DNA from 4 places in the Priestia sp. YIM B13552 genome. Region 1 is predicted to be linked to each of the others. Evidence: riboswitches for the same ligand, from Rfam matches in the RefSeq annotation. Region 1 holds a riboswitch; each other region holds the start of a gene.
What was found. A riboswitch is a leader RNA that binds a small molecule or an ion and turns the genes downstream of it on or off. The one in region 1 is predicted to bind S-adenosylmethionine.
Positions count from the first base shown of each region.

Region 2: another riboswitch for S-adenosylmethionine. It lies ahead of ACFX40_RS06560 (BMP family lipoprotein); the one in region 1 lies ahead of ACFX40_RS01795 (trans-sulfuration enzyme family protein).
Region 3: another riboswitch for S-adenosylmethionine. It lies ahead of ACFX40_RS07415 (hypothetical protein); the one in region 1 lies ahead of ACFX40_RS01795 (trans-sulfuration enzyme family protein).
Region 4: another riboswitch for S-adenosylmethionine. It lies ahead of ACFX40_RS02875 (hypothetical protein); the one in region 1 lies ahead of ACFX40_RS01795 (trans-sulfuration enzyme family protein).

Region 1 is NZ_JBHZOU010000001.1:356,281-359,438, forward strand. Features, by position in the region: gene ACFX40_RS01790 (trans-sulfuration enzyme family protein) at 1-1,060, opposite strand, end outside; gene ACFX40_RS01795 (trans-sulfuration enzyme family protein) at 1,044-2,189, opposite strand; SAM riboswitch class I at 2,261-2,378, opposite strand; gene ACFX40_RS01800 (hypothetical protein) at 2,546-3,158, opposite strand, start outside.
Region 2 is NZ_JBHZOU010000002.1:102,163-105,320, reverse strand. Features, by position in the region: gene ACFX40_RS06575 (putative polysaccharide biosynthesis protein) at 1-246, shown strand, start outside; gene ACFX40_RS06570 (hypothetical protein) at 260-628, shown strand; gene ACFX40_RS06565 (hypothetical protein) at 719-877, opposite strand; SAM riboswitch class I at 1,208-1,314, shown strand; gene ACFX40_RS06560 (BMP family lipoprotein) at 1,390-2,400, shown strand; gene ACFX40_RS06555 (ABC transporter ATP-binding protein) at 2,483-3,158, shown strand, end outside.
Region 3 is NZ_JBHZOU010000002.1:259,222-262,379, reverse strand. Features, by position in the region: gene ACFX40_RS07430 (hypothetical protein) at 34-474, shown strand; gene ACFX40_RS07425 (GNAT family N-acetyltransferase) at 555-1,001, shown strand; gene ACFX40_RS07420 (hypothetical protein) at 1,014-1,310, opposite strand; SAM riboswitch class I at 1,432-1,533, shown strand; gene ACFX40_RS07415 (hypothetical protein) at 1,603-1,941, shown strand; gene ACFX40_RS07410 (DUF1540 domain-containing protein) at 2,042-2,200, shown strand; gene alaP (alanine permease AlaP) at 2,517-3,158, shown strand, end outside.
Region 4 is NZ_JBHZOU010000001.1:567,084-570,241, forward strand. Features, by position in the region: gene ACFX40_RS02870 (M20/M25/M40 family metallo-hydrolase) at 1-1,053, opposite strand, end outside; gene ACFX40_RS02875 (hypothetical protein) at 1,523-1,765, opposite strand; SAM riboswitch class I at 1,833-1,934, opposite strand; gene ACFX40_RS02880 (M20 peptidase aminoacylase family protein) at 1,998-3,152, opposite strand.

The DNA.
Region 1 (3,158 bases):
CACGCACTTCTTTTGGGATACTTGCATGAGACATTGTTGCAGGATGCGTTAAAATGGATTCAACTGCACCTAGACTAACGCCAATTGAAGCCAATTTTACTCCTTGTAAAATATGTCGTGCTACCTTTTCATCCTGTACTTGGAAAGAAATCATAGCTCCGTATCCATTTGCTTGTTCTGAAATCAGTTTGTGGTCTGGATGACTTTTTAAGCCTGGATAATATACATGGCTTACTAGAGATTGTTCTTCAAGCCACTTTGCAAACTGCAGCGCTGTTTTTAACTGCTGATCTAAACGAACTTTTAATGTCTTAATTCCTCGAAGCAGTAAAAAACAATCCTGCGGTCCCAAGATAGCACCAAAAGCATTTTGTACAAACTTTACTTCTTCTGCTAGCTTTTCATCGCTTACTACAACTAAACCGCCAATGACGTCACTGTGACCGCTGATATATTTTGTAGCACTATGAATCACAATGTTTACACCAAGGTCAATCGGCTGCTGTAGATAAGGTGTTAAAAACGTGTTATCCACAATTGTAAGGAGATTGCGCTCCTTCGCCAAACTTGCTACTGCTTTAATATCCGTTACCTGTAAAAATGGATTTGAAGGGCTTTCGATATAAATAGCCTTCGTATCCTTTGTGATAGCTTCTTCAACTTTCTCAACCTTCGTTGTATCAACAAAAGTTGTTTTGATACCAAACTTTGAAAATAATCGTGTTAATACACGATATGTCCCGCCGTACGTATCATGTGAAACTAAAATTTCATCCCCCGATTCAAAAATAGATAACACCGATGAGATAGCAGCCATACCTGATGAAAAAGCAAAACCAGCGTATCCATTTTCTAGCTGAGCAATGGTGTTTTCTAAAGCCTCACGAGTTGGATTTCCTGAACGAGAATAGTCATAGCGGCCGTTGTTCGTCTCATCTTCTTGGTTAAATGTAGATACCTGATAAATAGGTACGTTAACCGCTCCAAAATGACCGTCAATTCCTGTATTTGCATGGATTAAGTTCGTACCAAATCTATGTTTATTATTGTTGGTATGCATCAAATGCCTCCTTCAAATCTTTAATTAAATCATCTGCGTGCTCAATTCCAACTGATAATCGCAGTAAACAGTTTGTTACTCCGACACGATTTCGAATTTCTTCCGGAATATCAGCATGTGTTTGACGAGCTGGGAATGTCATTAAACTTTCCACGCCTCCTAAGCTTTCTGCAAATGTAATAACTTTGACATTTTCTAAAAGTACTGACACGATGTCAGGGTGTGAGACAGCAAAAGAAATCATGCCTCCAAATCCAGTTGCTTGTTTCTTCATGATTTCATAGCCTGGATGTGTTTCAAGACCAGGGTAATACACTTTTTCCACGAGATCATGAGCAGTAAGCCAATTTGCAATTTTCAGTGCGTTTTCATTATGCTTTTCCATACGAAGGGCTAGCGTTTTAACACCGCGTAATAACAGCCAGCTATCCTGTGGACCTAAGATTGCCCCAGCTGCATTTTGATAAAAACGAATTTTCTCTCCTAAGCTACTACATCGAGCCACTACAAGACCAGCAACTACATCATTATGACCCCCAATGTATTTGCTTGCACTATGTATCACAATATCTGCTCCAAGCTCTAAAGGACGCTGATAATAAGGGGACATGAAGGTATTGTCAACGATAGTAAGCAAATCATGCTGTTTAGCTAACGAAATTGCTTCTGGCAAATCAGTCACGTGCATCATTGGATTCGTAGGTGTTTCAATAAATAAAGCTTTTGTGTTGGGACGAAGCGCATCTTTTACTTGCTCGAGATGGGCTGTGTTGACGTACGAAACAGTAATTCCTTGCTCTGAAAAAATTTCATTTAGTACTCGGTACGTTCCTCCGTATAAATCCTCTGATACAATTAAATGATCTCCGTTTTTAAATAGTGCTAAAACTGCCATTACACCCGCCATTCCTGAAGCGAATGCTACTCCTACTTCTCCTTTTTCCAAAGCAGCAATTGCTTCTTCCAATGCTGTACGAGTAGGGTTTGCCGTACGTGCATAGTCAAATCCTGTACTTTGCCCTAAAGCAGGATGAGCAAATGTTGATGCTTGGTAAATGGGTGTTGTAATAGAACCTGTTGAAGGATCACGACCTACTCCTGAACGAACTAATAAAGTTTCAATTTTCATCTATTTCTCTCCTTAACTCAAAATAAAAAACACTCTTCACAGATGGAAGAGTGTTCGTTTATACACGATTTCTCTCATCTGTTAGAACAATACTGATGTTCCACAGGAATTAGCACCGTTCAAATGAATGTTTCATTTGATGGTTGCCGGGCATCGCAGGGCCAGTCCCTCCGCCACTCTTGATAAGAGTTCTATATAATTGTTGGTGGTTAACGTTTGTTGTTAATAACTTTAATAAAGATTTTCTTTATTGTCAACATAATTTTCTAAAAAATTTAAATCATCTCATTTGTTTATTCAATATACCTGTCCTGATAAGCACATAAAAAAAAGAGACGAAAGCGAGGTCTCTTTTTCTAAGGCAAGTGTACAGATTTTACGTGAGCTAACTTCCAATACATACTTTCTCCATTTGCCGTAATTAGTTCAACAATATTATTAGAAACTTCTTTAAGTACGCCAATTTTTTCTGATTGATCCCCTAAATCTAATACGACCAGTTGATTTTCATATTTTTTAAGCTGCTCTTCAAAGTTTCTGACAAAAGGTGCAGAGGCGGGCCTTACTGGGAGCTCTTTGTCGCTTAAAGAATAAGGGGTTAACTCATTGCTGTAAGGAGTGAGCCATTTCAAATGATGCAGAGAAACAAAGACATTTTTATACACTGGAGAATAAAACACAAGATAATCATTCAGCACGCTTGTGATATAGCCATGCAATGATTTCCCTCCTGTTACATAAATTTCAATAAATTTCCCTTTTGCCTGCTGTAAAATATTACGATAAGAAATCCGCTGACTTTCTTCTATTAAATTCTCTTCTATTTCACGTAAAACCGTATAGTCTTCTTCAGATACTTCCCGCAAACCATGCATGTGTAAAAGAGGAATATACAAATAATCATGTCCATTATACAAAACCATAATATCTAATCCAAGATCAATAAGCCTGCCAACAAATGTCGTTTTA
Region 2 (3,158 bases), on a different contig from region 1:
TACCGAGTTCAATCACTGGGACAAGCTGCGTTGACACCTGTTTTATTAGTAAGTGTGATGTCAGCCGCTGTGATTATCGGCAATTATACTTCTCACTATTTTTTAGAAAATAAGCTGTCTGCATCTTCACTTGCAATTAGTACATCTTGTATTTCAATTGCTTTAGGTGCTGCCGTGTATCTAGGACTTGGCGTAAAAACAAGTTTAGGGCAATCCATTGTATTAAATAGAAGAAAAAGAATGTAAAGGAGAGAAAGTAGTGTCAAAACGATTTGTACTAACCGTAGCGGCTGGAGGATGTATAATAATTTCCGGCGCGCTGCTGCTATTAAATTGGGAAAGAGTGTTTGGAGATTATCGTCCCATTCAAACAGCAACAGCTGTATTCAAGTTAGAAGTGGGAAGTCAAGATGTAGCAAAGACTACGGATTCAGATGATGCTCTTCACTATATGGTTAAAAAAGGGCATTTAGATGAATATATTCAACTGATGAATGAAAAAGGCTATGTGTTAAAAGAAAAAGATATTAATCATAACCGACTTGTTTTTAACGATGGACAAGAGGATGAGCAAATTTACTACAAGCGCTTTGCTAGGAAGTATACGATGATTGATGGAGAAGGGTAAAAGCATTCACTGAGAATAACTACATACTAAAATCATTAAAAGAAAACACCACCTTGCGAATAAAAGGGGGTGTTTTTTAGTTAGGTTATCTTATCTTAGTTTCGCTCTTGCTATACCTGTTACGACCATACTAGTAATAAAAATAACTACGATTCCAACATTGGTTGGGGTATCAAAAAAGATTTTTGAAACCGCCAAAGCGATAATGAGTCCAATAGCTACTCCAGATAATTCTTTCATCAATTTCAACGTTAACACCTCTTAAAAAACATCACTCAGGAAAAGTCTAACATTCTTGGTAAAGTGTTTTCAATCGATAGTGGATTAACAAAAGAGATGTAATAAAAGTGCTCTGCTACACATGACCCTTCTAGAAGACTAGCTGACTTACCGTAAGCGCTTGCTAGGGGGCATACGATGATTATTAATTTATAAGGTTGATCTGTATTTTAGTAGACTAAAACCGTATAATCCTATCTGTTTTTATAGTTTTTTTGCGTAAAAAAGAAAAATAATATTGACAATTGTTAAAAAACTATTAATATTGACTATATTACATAAAACAAATAGCTATTGTTTTCCTTATCAAGAGAGGTGGAGGGACTGGCCCTGTGAAACCCGGCAACCGCTGTCTATGACAGAATGGTGCCAAATCCTTAAGAACAGTATGTTCTTGAAGATGAGGAAGAGACGTTTGGTTAACGAGCTCTTCCTTTATATAAAGGAAGAGCTTTTTTTATATTATAGGGGGAGTAAGTTAAATGAAGAGATTTCTTATTTTAGCAGTTGCGCTTGTACTACTCGTAACTGGCTGTCAGTCAAAAAGCACAAAAAGCAGCGGAAGTGAAGAGAAAGGAAAGAAGCGAATTGCTCTTGTTTTACCTGAAAAGATTGGAGTTAACCCGTTTTTTCAACAAATGGATGATGGAGCAAAACGCGCTGGAAAGAAGTATAACATTGATGTGAAGACAATTGAATCCACGGACCAAGCAGCCATTGAAAGTAATTTGCGTGCTGCCGTAGCAGAAAATTATGATTTGATTATTACATCTTCTTTTGAATCCGAAGATGCGTTGAAAAAAGTAGCTCAAGAAAACCCGCAGCGTCAATTTGCGATTATTGATACAGTGGTCGATTTACCAAATGTAAGAAGCGTTGTATTCCGTGAACAAGAAGCTTCATATTTATTAGGAGCAGCAGCAGGATTGGTTACAAAAACGAATAAAGTAGGAATGGTTGCAGCAGATGATATTCCATTATTAAAAAAATGGACGGTAAGCTTTAAAGAAGGATTACAATCAACAAACCCCAAAGCCGAGTTTCTAGTAAACTACGTTGGAAGCTTCTCTGATCCAGCTAAAGCAAAAGAACTTGCTATTTTACAGGCTTCAAAAGGAGCTGACTTTATCGCCGGAGCTTCAGCGGTAGGCGACTTGGGTGTATTTGAAGCAGCAAAAGAAAAGGGTTTTTATACGGCTGGCCAAGATATTGACCGTACGGAAGTAGATCCTGAGCATATCGTTTTATCGCAGTTAAAAGGATCTGATGCGGCTGCTTATGAAACGGTAGAAGCACTCGCAAATGACAAATTTAAATCGGGCGTAGTGACATACGGCTTAAAAGAAAAAGGTGTTGGGTTAACGTATGTGACTCAAGACAGCAAGACACCTCTTAATGACTTTGTAGGGCAAGATGTAATTGATCAATTAAAAGAAATTAAAGATTCGATTATTGATGGAAAAACCGTGGTAAAAGATCCGTTAGCCAAGTGAGTTGAAAAGAGAAGTCGAGTAAGGCTGGCTTCTCTTTCTTATTTTTGAAAAAATCCTAAAGTGGAAAGGAGCAATGAATGGAATGAGTGAGCTGCTGCAGTTAACGAATTTGACGAAAAAATACGGTTCGTTTTTAGCGAATGATAACGTGTCATTTACGCTGAAAAAAGGCGAGGTTCACGCGCTGGTTGGAGAAAATGGCGCTGGAAAAACGACGTTAATGAGGATGCTTTACGGAATGGAAAAGCCGAGTTCAGGAAGTATTCAGCTACATGGGAAAACCGTCTCGTTTTCATCTCCTGCAGATGCCATTAAAAACGGAATAGGCATGGTGCATCAGCATTTTATGGTTTTTCCTCATTTTACAGTGGCTGAAAACATAGTTTTGGGGCATGAGCCAAAGAAAGGCGTCTTTTTTAATAGAAGGCAGGCGAAAGCAGATGTACAGCAATTAACCGAAACGTATCAAATTTCAGTAGATGTTCATAAAAAAGTAAAGCATTGCTCGATTGGAGAACAGCAAAAAATTGAAATTTTAAAAGTGCTGTATCAAGGAGCAGAAATCATTATTTTAGACGAGCCTACCGCCGTTCTTACTCCTCATGAAGTGAAAGAACTATTAAAAACAATCCGTTTTTTAGCTTCTCAAGGTAAAAGTATCGTTATTATTACACATAAGCTGCAAGAAGTGATGGAAGTAGCGGACCGCATTACGGTTCTTCGAAATGGTAAAGTAGCCGGCGTCACAAATAAAGAAA
Region 3 (3,158 bases), on a different contig from region 1:
CTACTACTAAAATTTCTAAGGAGATCAGAATCTATGAAAAGACTATTTTATACAGTCAGCACTTTTTGTTTTGTTTGGCTTGCTTTTGCAGCCATTCATGTCAGCGCTCTTTCGATTGAGAAGCTTCCAATGAAGAAATCATCTGAACAATGGTCAGTTGAACTCACAAAAGCGAGCATGACGGGAGATAATCAGCTAAAGTGGAAAAATAACGTCTATCATACATATGGATTAACCGTTGAAAACATTGGAAAAGACGTAGAGCGCGTGCAGGTCCAAGCTTTTCGGCACGAAGGAAAAAATAAGGCGAAATACAGCTTGTTTTCTCCTATTGAACGGTCTAACTTAAGCAAAAGCGGTCAGCGTTTTCGCTATGCGAATTTTGCTGTTCCTGGAAAAGCGGCAGGTTTAGACATTATGATTAACTGGACGGACGAACGAGGCAATCATCAAGAACATTTTGAATTTAAATAAAAGTCTTCGCTTAGGCGAAGACTTTTTTTGCAGGAATTTATCCTCGTATGTGGAAAACGAACACGAAAGGAGAGATCGTAATGATTGCAAAAGCTACTGAAGAAGAAATACAAGAAATTCGGAAAAAATCTGCTGATGCGCTGTTTGAAGGAACAATGAAGCAGTTTCATCCGTCAGCAGAACGCGTAAATGAACTAGTTGGTAGTGCCCTTGAAAAAGGCTGTTATTATTTAGTTTCAAGACAAGAAAATAAACTCGCAGGCTGGGTTCTTATCGGCCCATCTGCCGACTTCTTTTCAAAAGAAGAAATTGGCTTTATCTACGAATTATATGTTGTACCGGAATACCGCGGGCAAGGTCTAGCCAAGCCGTTAATGCAAAAAGCAATTGATGAATTGTCTATCAAAGGATACCCTGAAATCAGACTCAGCGTTCATGCTGGGAATTTTGCACAGCATGTGTATCGTGAACTTGGCTTTGTAGATAAACAAATATCAATGAGCTTCCAAGTGGCAAAACGTCCGTAACGTTGATGAATGTCAGCGAGTCCATAAAACATAAGATGTTATACATGCGATGAGGTTCGGTAATGAAAGTAAAAGTAAATAAGTAGCCCAAACGGAACCTTTATCTAGTACTTCAACGGCTCCTCCACCTGTATTGTCTGAAGAGGGGGGATCTTCAAGCGCGTTCATAATCAAAGCCGCCGCTGCTAAAATAATCCCTCCAATGCTTCCGGTTGTTTTGACAATTGCAATATGGAAAGTAGATGAAAAAGCAATAGTAAGAAGCAGCAGCAGGCTTCCCAAAAAAGCAGATAACAGATATCGTTTCATGTGCTCACCATCCTTTATGAAAGCATACCATATTTTACTTCTTTTTTCTTTTTATTGAAAAGCTATTGACGTAACCTACAAAACATATTAGAATAGTCAGAAATAATTTAAAAACGAAATATTCTTATCTAGAGAGGTGGAGGGACTGGCCCTTTGAAGCCTCAGCAACCACAATTATTGAATGGTGCTAATTCCAGCATAGCCTAGCTCTGATAGATAAGGAGAGGAATCTTTTTCTATGATGAAACCCTCTTCTTAGGAAGAAAAATTTCGTGTGGAAAAGGTGATGACATTGAACAATAGACAAACAACGTTAAGCACTGATGATTATTTAGATCTATACTTATTAGCCAAAGAAATAAAAGACGAAACGTGGCAGCAGGAAATTTTAGCTGCGCTAAAAACGCAGCAAAATCGTTCATTTGAAGACAAACAATCCGCCCTCGTTCAAGAGATATGGGAAGATTTTAAACAGTTAAATGAAGATATTTCTTTTACGTATCGCTTGATTCAAGAAGAGCCAACTAACGAACAATTTCAGGCTAAATTAAGCCGCTTGAGAGAACGGCGGATCACGCTGAGCCGTGAGTTATATTTAGCTAAAAAACAGTATGTTGAACACACGCAATAAAAAGATCCGCTTGAGAAACAAGCGGTTTTTTTGCGTGTGAATGTTAGAAGCGCTATATTTCGGGTAGTAAATAGATAAGACAAGCAAAGGAGGGATAACAGTGGCCCAAGGTGTATTATGTGAAGTGAATGAGTGCATGTATTGGAAATCGGGAAACAAATGCAGTGCAGAGTCCATTTACGTTGTGAGTCCTGAAAGTAGTCACCATGTTTCTGATATGGAAGAACCTGGCTGTAAAACTTTTGAACCCGCGAGATAAATGCTAGTTTTTATAAAAAAGCATAAAATGAACGATGCGCTGACGGAGTTGAGTCGGCGTTTTTCTATTTTTTGAAAATACTATTACTTAAGTGCAATAATAAATACATAGTAAAAAAGCAGTGCCTATGTCTAATTGTGCGTTTAAACAAAATGATAAGATAATTTTTTTGTTTTTCGACAAAAGAAAAGTGAGAGAAAGGTGATAGAATACAAATATACAGCCTAGCTGTCTTTTAGCACAAACTTATATGAAAGCGCTAACAAAAAGGCTGTGTTCATCTCGTTTTGACAGATTGGAAAAAGGGGAGACGTTTATGCAGGGGAAAACTCAGGGGAAAGAATTGAAACGCGGGTTAGAAGAAAGGCATGTGACGCTGATGTCCTTAGGAGCAGCCATAGGGGTAGGGCTGTTTCTTGGATCTGCATCTGCTATTAAATTAGCAGGGCCAGGAATATTATTGGCGTACGGATTTAGCGGAATGATTATGTTTTTTATTATGAGAGCACTTGGAGAAATGGCGATTCAAAAACCTGTTGCAGGTTCATTCAGCAAGTACGCACGCGACTATTTAGGGCCGCTTGCTGGTTATTTAACAGGTTGGAACTACTGGTTTTTATGGGTTGTAACATGTATGGCTGAAATTACAGCCGTTGGTATTTATATGGGATATTGGTATCCGGATGTACCAAACTGGATTTGGGCGTTATCGGCGCTTGTCATCATGACAACGGTTAACTTCTTAGCTGTTAAGGCATATGGTGAACTGGAATTTTGGTTTGCACTTATTAAAATTTTAGCGATTGTGTTAATGATTGCCGTTGGATTATTAATGATTGTGTTTGGAATCGGCAACGGCGGCGTTGCGACTGGTATTAAAAATTTGTGGGACAACGGCGGACTGTTCCCGAACGGATTCAAAGGTATTTTGCTGTCGCTGCAAATGGTCATGTTTGCG
Region 4 (3,158 bases), 210 kb from region 1:
GTTCACGTCAAGAGATGAACTCTCCATTCCCGCAGCGTACTGCCTAGCAGCTTTATTATAATGTTTTTTCACATTCAAAGCCGCTTTGTCAGCCGATTTCAACAGCAGATCTGTTACTTCTTTAAGAGAGCGGTTTAACATAAATAAATTAAATAAGACAACGGCAGAGTGCGGAACTTGAACTGAATACTCTTCTTTTAAATCTTTTTGTATCAGCACCGTAGGAGGTGGACTCGTTTCATCTCTTACTTTTTCGCAAAAATCAACGTTTAATTCTATTTCTTTTGTTAAATAAGAAGCTAGTAAATTAGCATTTAAACCAGCTAGCGGTTCCCCTACATGAGTTTCTTTTCCATAACACAAAAAGCTTGGCATGATCTTCCCAATCGATCCTGAGTACACATAGTTCGTTTGATCTCCAGGATAGCGGCTGAACACCGGTTCTGCATTTAGCATGAGAGAAAAATCCAGCTGATGTTTGCGGGCAAGTTCTAAAAGAACAGGCACTGCTTTTCTCATCCCAAGCGAATTTACTTCTTCATCCGGTACCGACAGCAGCAGGATGTTTCCGTCAAACTCTCCGTTGCATGCTCGTTCAACCATACTGATATGCAGGGCAATGCCTGCTTTCATGTCCATCGTTCCTCGGCCAAAAAGCCAGTCTCCTTTTATCATATCTTTTTGTACGTGCGCCGGAACTTGTTCCATATGGTTATAAAAAGTACTCGTTAATGTATCAGCGTGAAAAGCATCCTTTTTCCACTGTCCATAATCTTGTACATCCACTACATCGTAATGACTTACGAGTACAACTGTTTTATTCGTATTTTTCCCTTGAACAAAAGCTGTGACAATCGATCGTCCGTCTCCTGTTGAATGAAGCTCGACTTGCTCGTTTTTTTGAAAGTAAGGCAGCTTCAATAAATACGACGCTATCGATTCAGCCATTTCAACTTCTGCCATCGTTCCTGTCACGCTAGGTATAGAAACCAATTCGCTTACAAGTTTTTTTAACTGTTCTTTTGTTTGATACAAAGATGTTTTGTTCGACATACCCTTCATCTCTTTCCTTTTTCTAAATTTTCTATCAAACAAAACCATTCGTCAATCCCTTTGACAGAGACCCTTTCATTCTATCCCTATGTATCATAGTATGGCGCTGCCTTTACACACATGATAAAAAAAGAGTGCGCGGCTAGGGATAGCACCGCACACTCTTTTTTTACTTTTGGTCATCTTCTAAAAAGTCTAGGATACGATCAATAAGCTGTTCGCTTCCTGCATCGTTTCCGTGTTCAAGAGACATTTCCATTTCAATGCTCCTTTCATAAAATATTCTTGTTTTATAACATACCACAATTCATTTCGAATGTAACCTTTAATTTGTGTAAAAATTTCGACAATTTACGATCAATTTTAAAACCTAGTGAGTATTGATTATACCCACCAGATTCTTTGCTTGTCAAAAACCATGCTTTCTATTTAAAACCACTTAAAAAATAGAGGCGCGAGCAGACTTTTTCTATAAAAGACAGCCTACTCGCTCAAGCTTGGAACAGCATGATGAATAAATTTCTAGTTCATTTGCTTTTTGTACATCTTTAATATCTATGCCTACAGCATATGTACGAACATGGTTTTCGACCACAATTTCATAAAATGTTTCTAACTCACGATAAGCTACTTGATAATGCTTTCCTAATAATTTCACTGCTTCCTTTAATGCTTTCTCTCCTGTATGTGCTGCAACTGCTGTATGACTCATAAAACCCTCTCCTTTTAGAAAAATAAAAAAACTCATTTTGCTTTGATGCAAAATGAGTTTTTCACCCGTTTTATCACCCAAAGCACATGCTTTGCTGGTAGGAGCACCTTACATTCGTAGGTTGCTGTGGAGTCAAAGAGCCAGATCTCTCGTCCACTCGTGATAACTTTTTTAATTTAAAATTTATTTTATCAAACAATTTCATCCGCGTAAATAGAAAAATAAAAATATTTTAATTTTTTCGGTAATGGAATGAATTCAAAAAATGAAAACTGAGATTAGCAAAATAAGAAGCTGCTACAAGCAATGCCTCTTCATTTAATGAAAAAGAAGGATGGTGCCATTCATATTCTCCAGCTGTACCCATCCATACAAAAAATCCTGGTACATGCTGCTGATATACGGCAAAATCTTCTCCTCCAGGCGATTGTTCAGCTTCTACGACTTGGTAACTAAGATCCTCTGCCGCTTTAGTAGCCAGTTTTTCCAGCGTATCATCATTGTTGACTACAGGAAGATATGGATACCATTTAACGTCTACTGAAGCCCCGAAAGCTGCGCCAATCCCTTCAGCAGTTCGTTTCATAAGAGCCGGTATTTTTTCTCTTGCTTCTTCTTGAAAGGTACGCACCGTTCCTTCAAGCGTTACTTTGTCAGGAATGACGTTCCACGAGCTCCCTCCATGGATTTGAGTTATGCTGACAACAACATTTTGAAAGGGGCTGAGATTACGGCTGACAATGGTTTGTAAACTAGTAACAATTTGACCAGCAGCAGCAATCGGATCTATTGTTTTTTCAGGAATACCCGCGTGACCTCCTACTCCTTTGACGTCAATTTCAAAACGATCAACACTTGCCATTAAAGGTCCCGGTTTGATACCAATGGTTCCTACAGGAAGATCCGGTTTGTTATGCATCCCAAATATCGCTTCCACTCCTTCGAGCACACCTTTTTCAACTAGCATTTTTGCCCCAGAAGCCGTTTCTTCAGCTGGCTGAAAGATAAATCGAACCGTGCCGCAAAGCTCCTGCTGACGCTCTTTAAGAAGGATAGCTGCTCCGATTATAGAAGCCGTATGAAAATCATGACCGCACGCGTGCATAACACCGTTCACTTCAGAAGCAAATGGCAGATTGGTTTTTTCTTCAATTGGCAGCGCATCAATATCAGCTCGAATAGCGATAGTAGGTCCCGGCTTTCCTCCTACAATTTCTGCTACTGCCCCTACGTCTAATTGGAATGTATCCGCTATAGAAATATCATAGTGCTTTAACCACTTTTTAATACGTTTAGTTGTTTCATATTCTTTCATTGAAAGCTCTGGAAACCGGTGCAGCTCACGGCGTATGTCTATTAACTCGTTTAGTAGTAATTGATCTGTCATATTTAT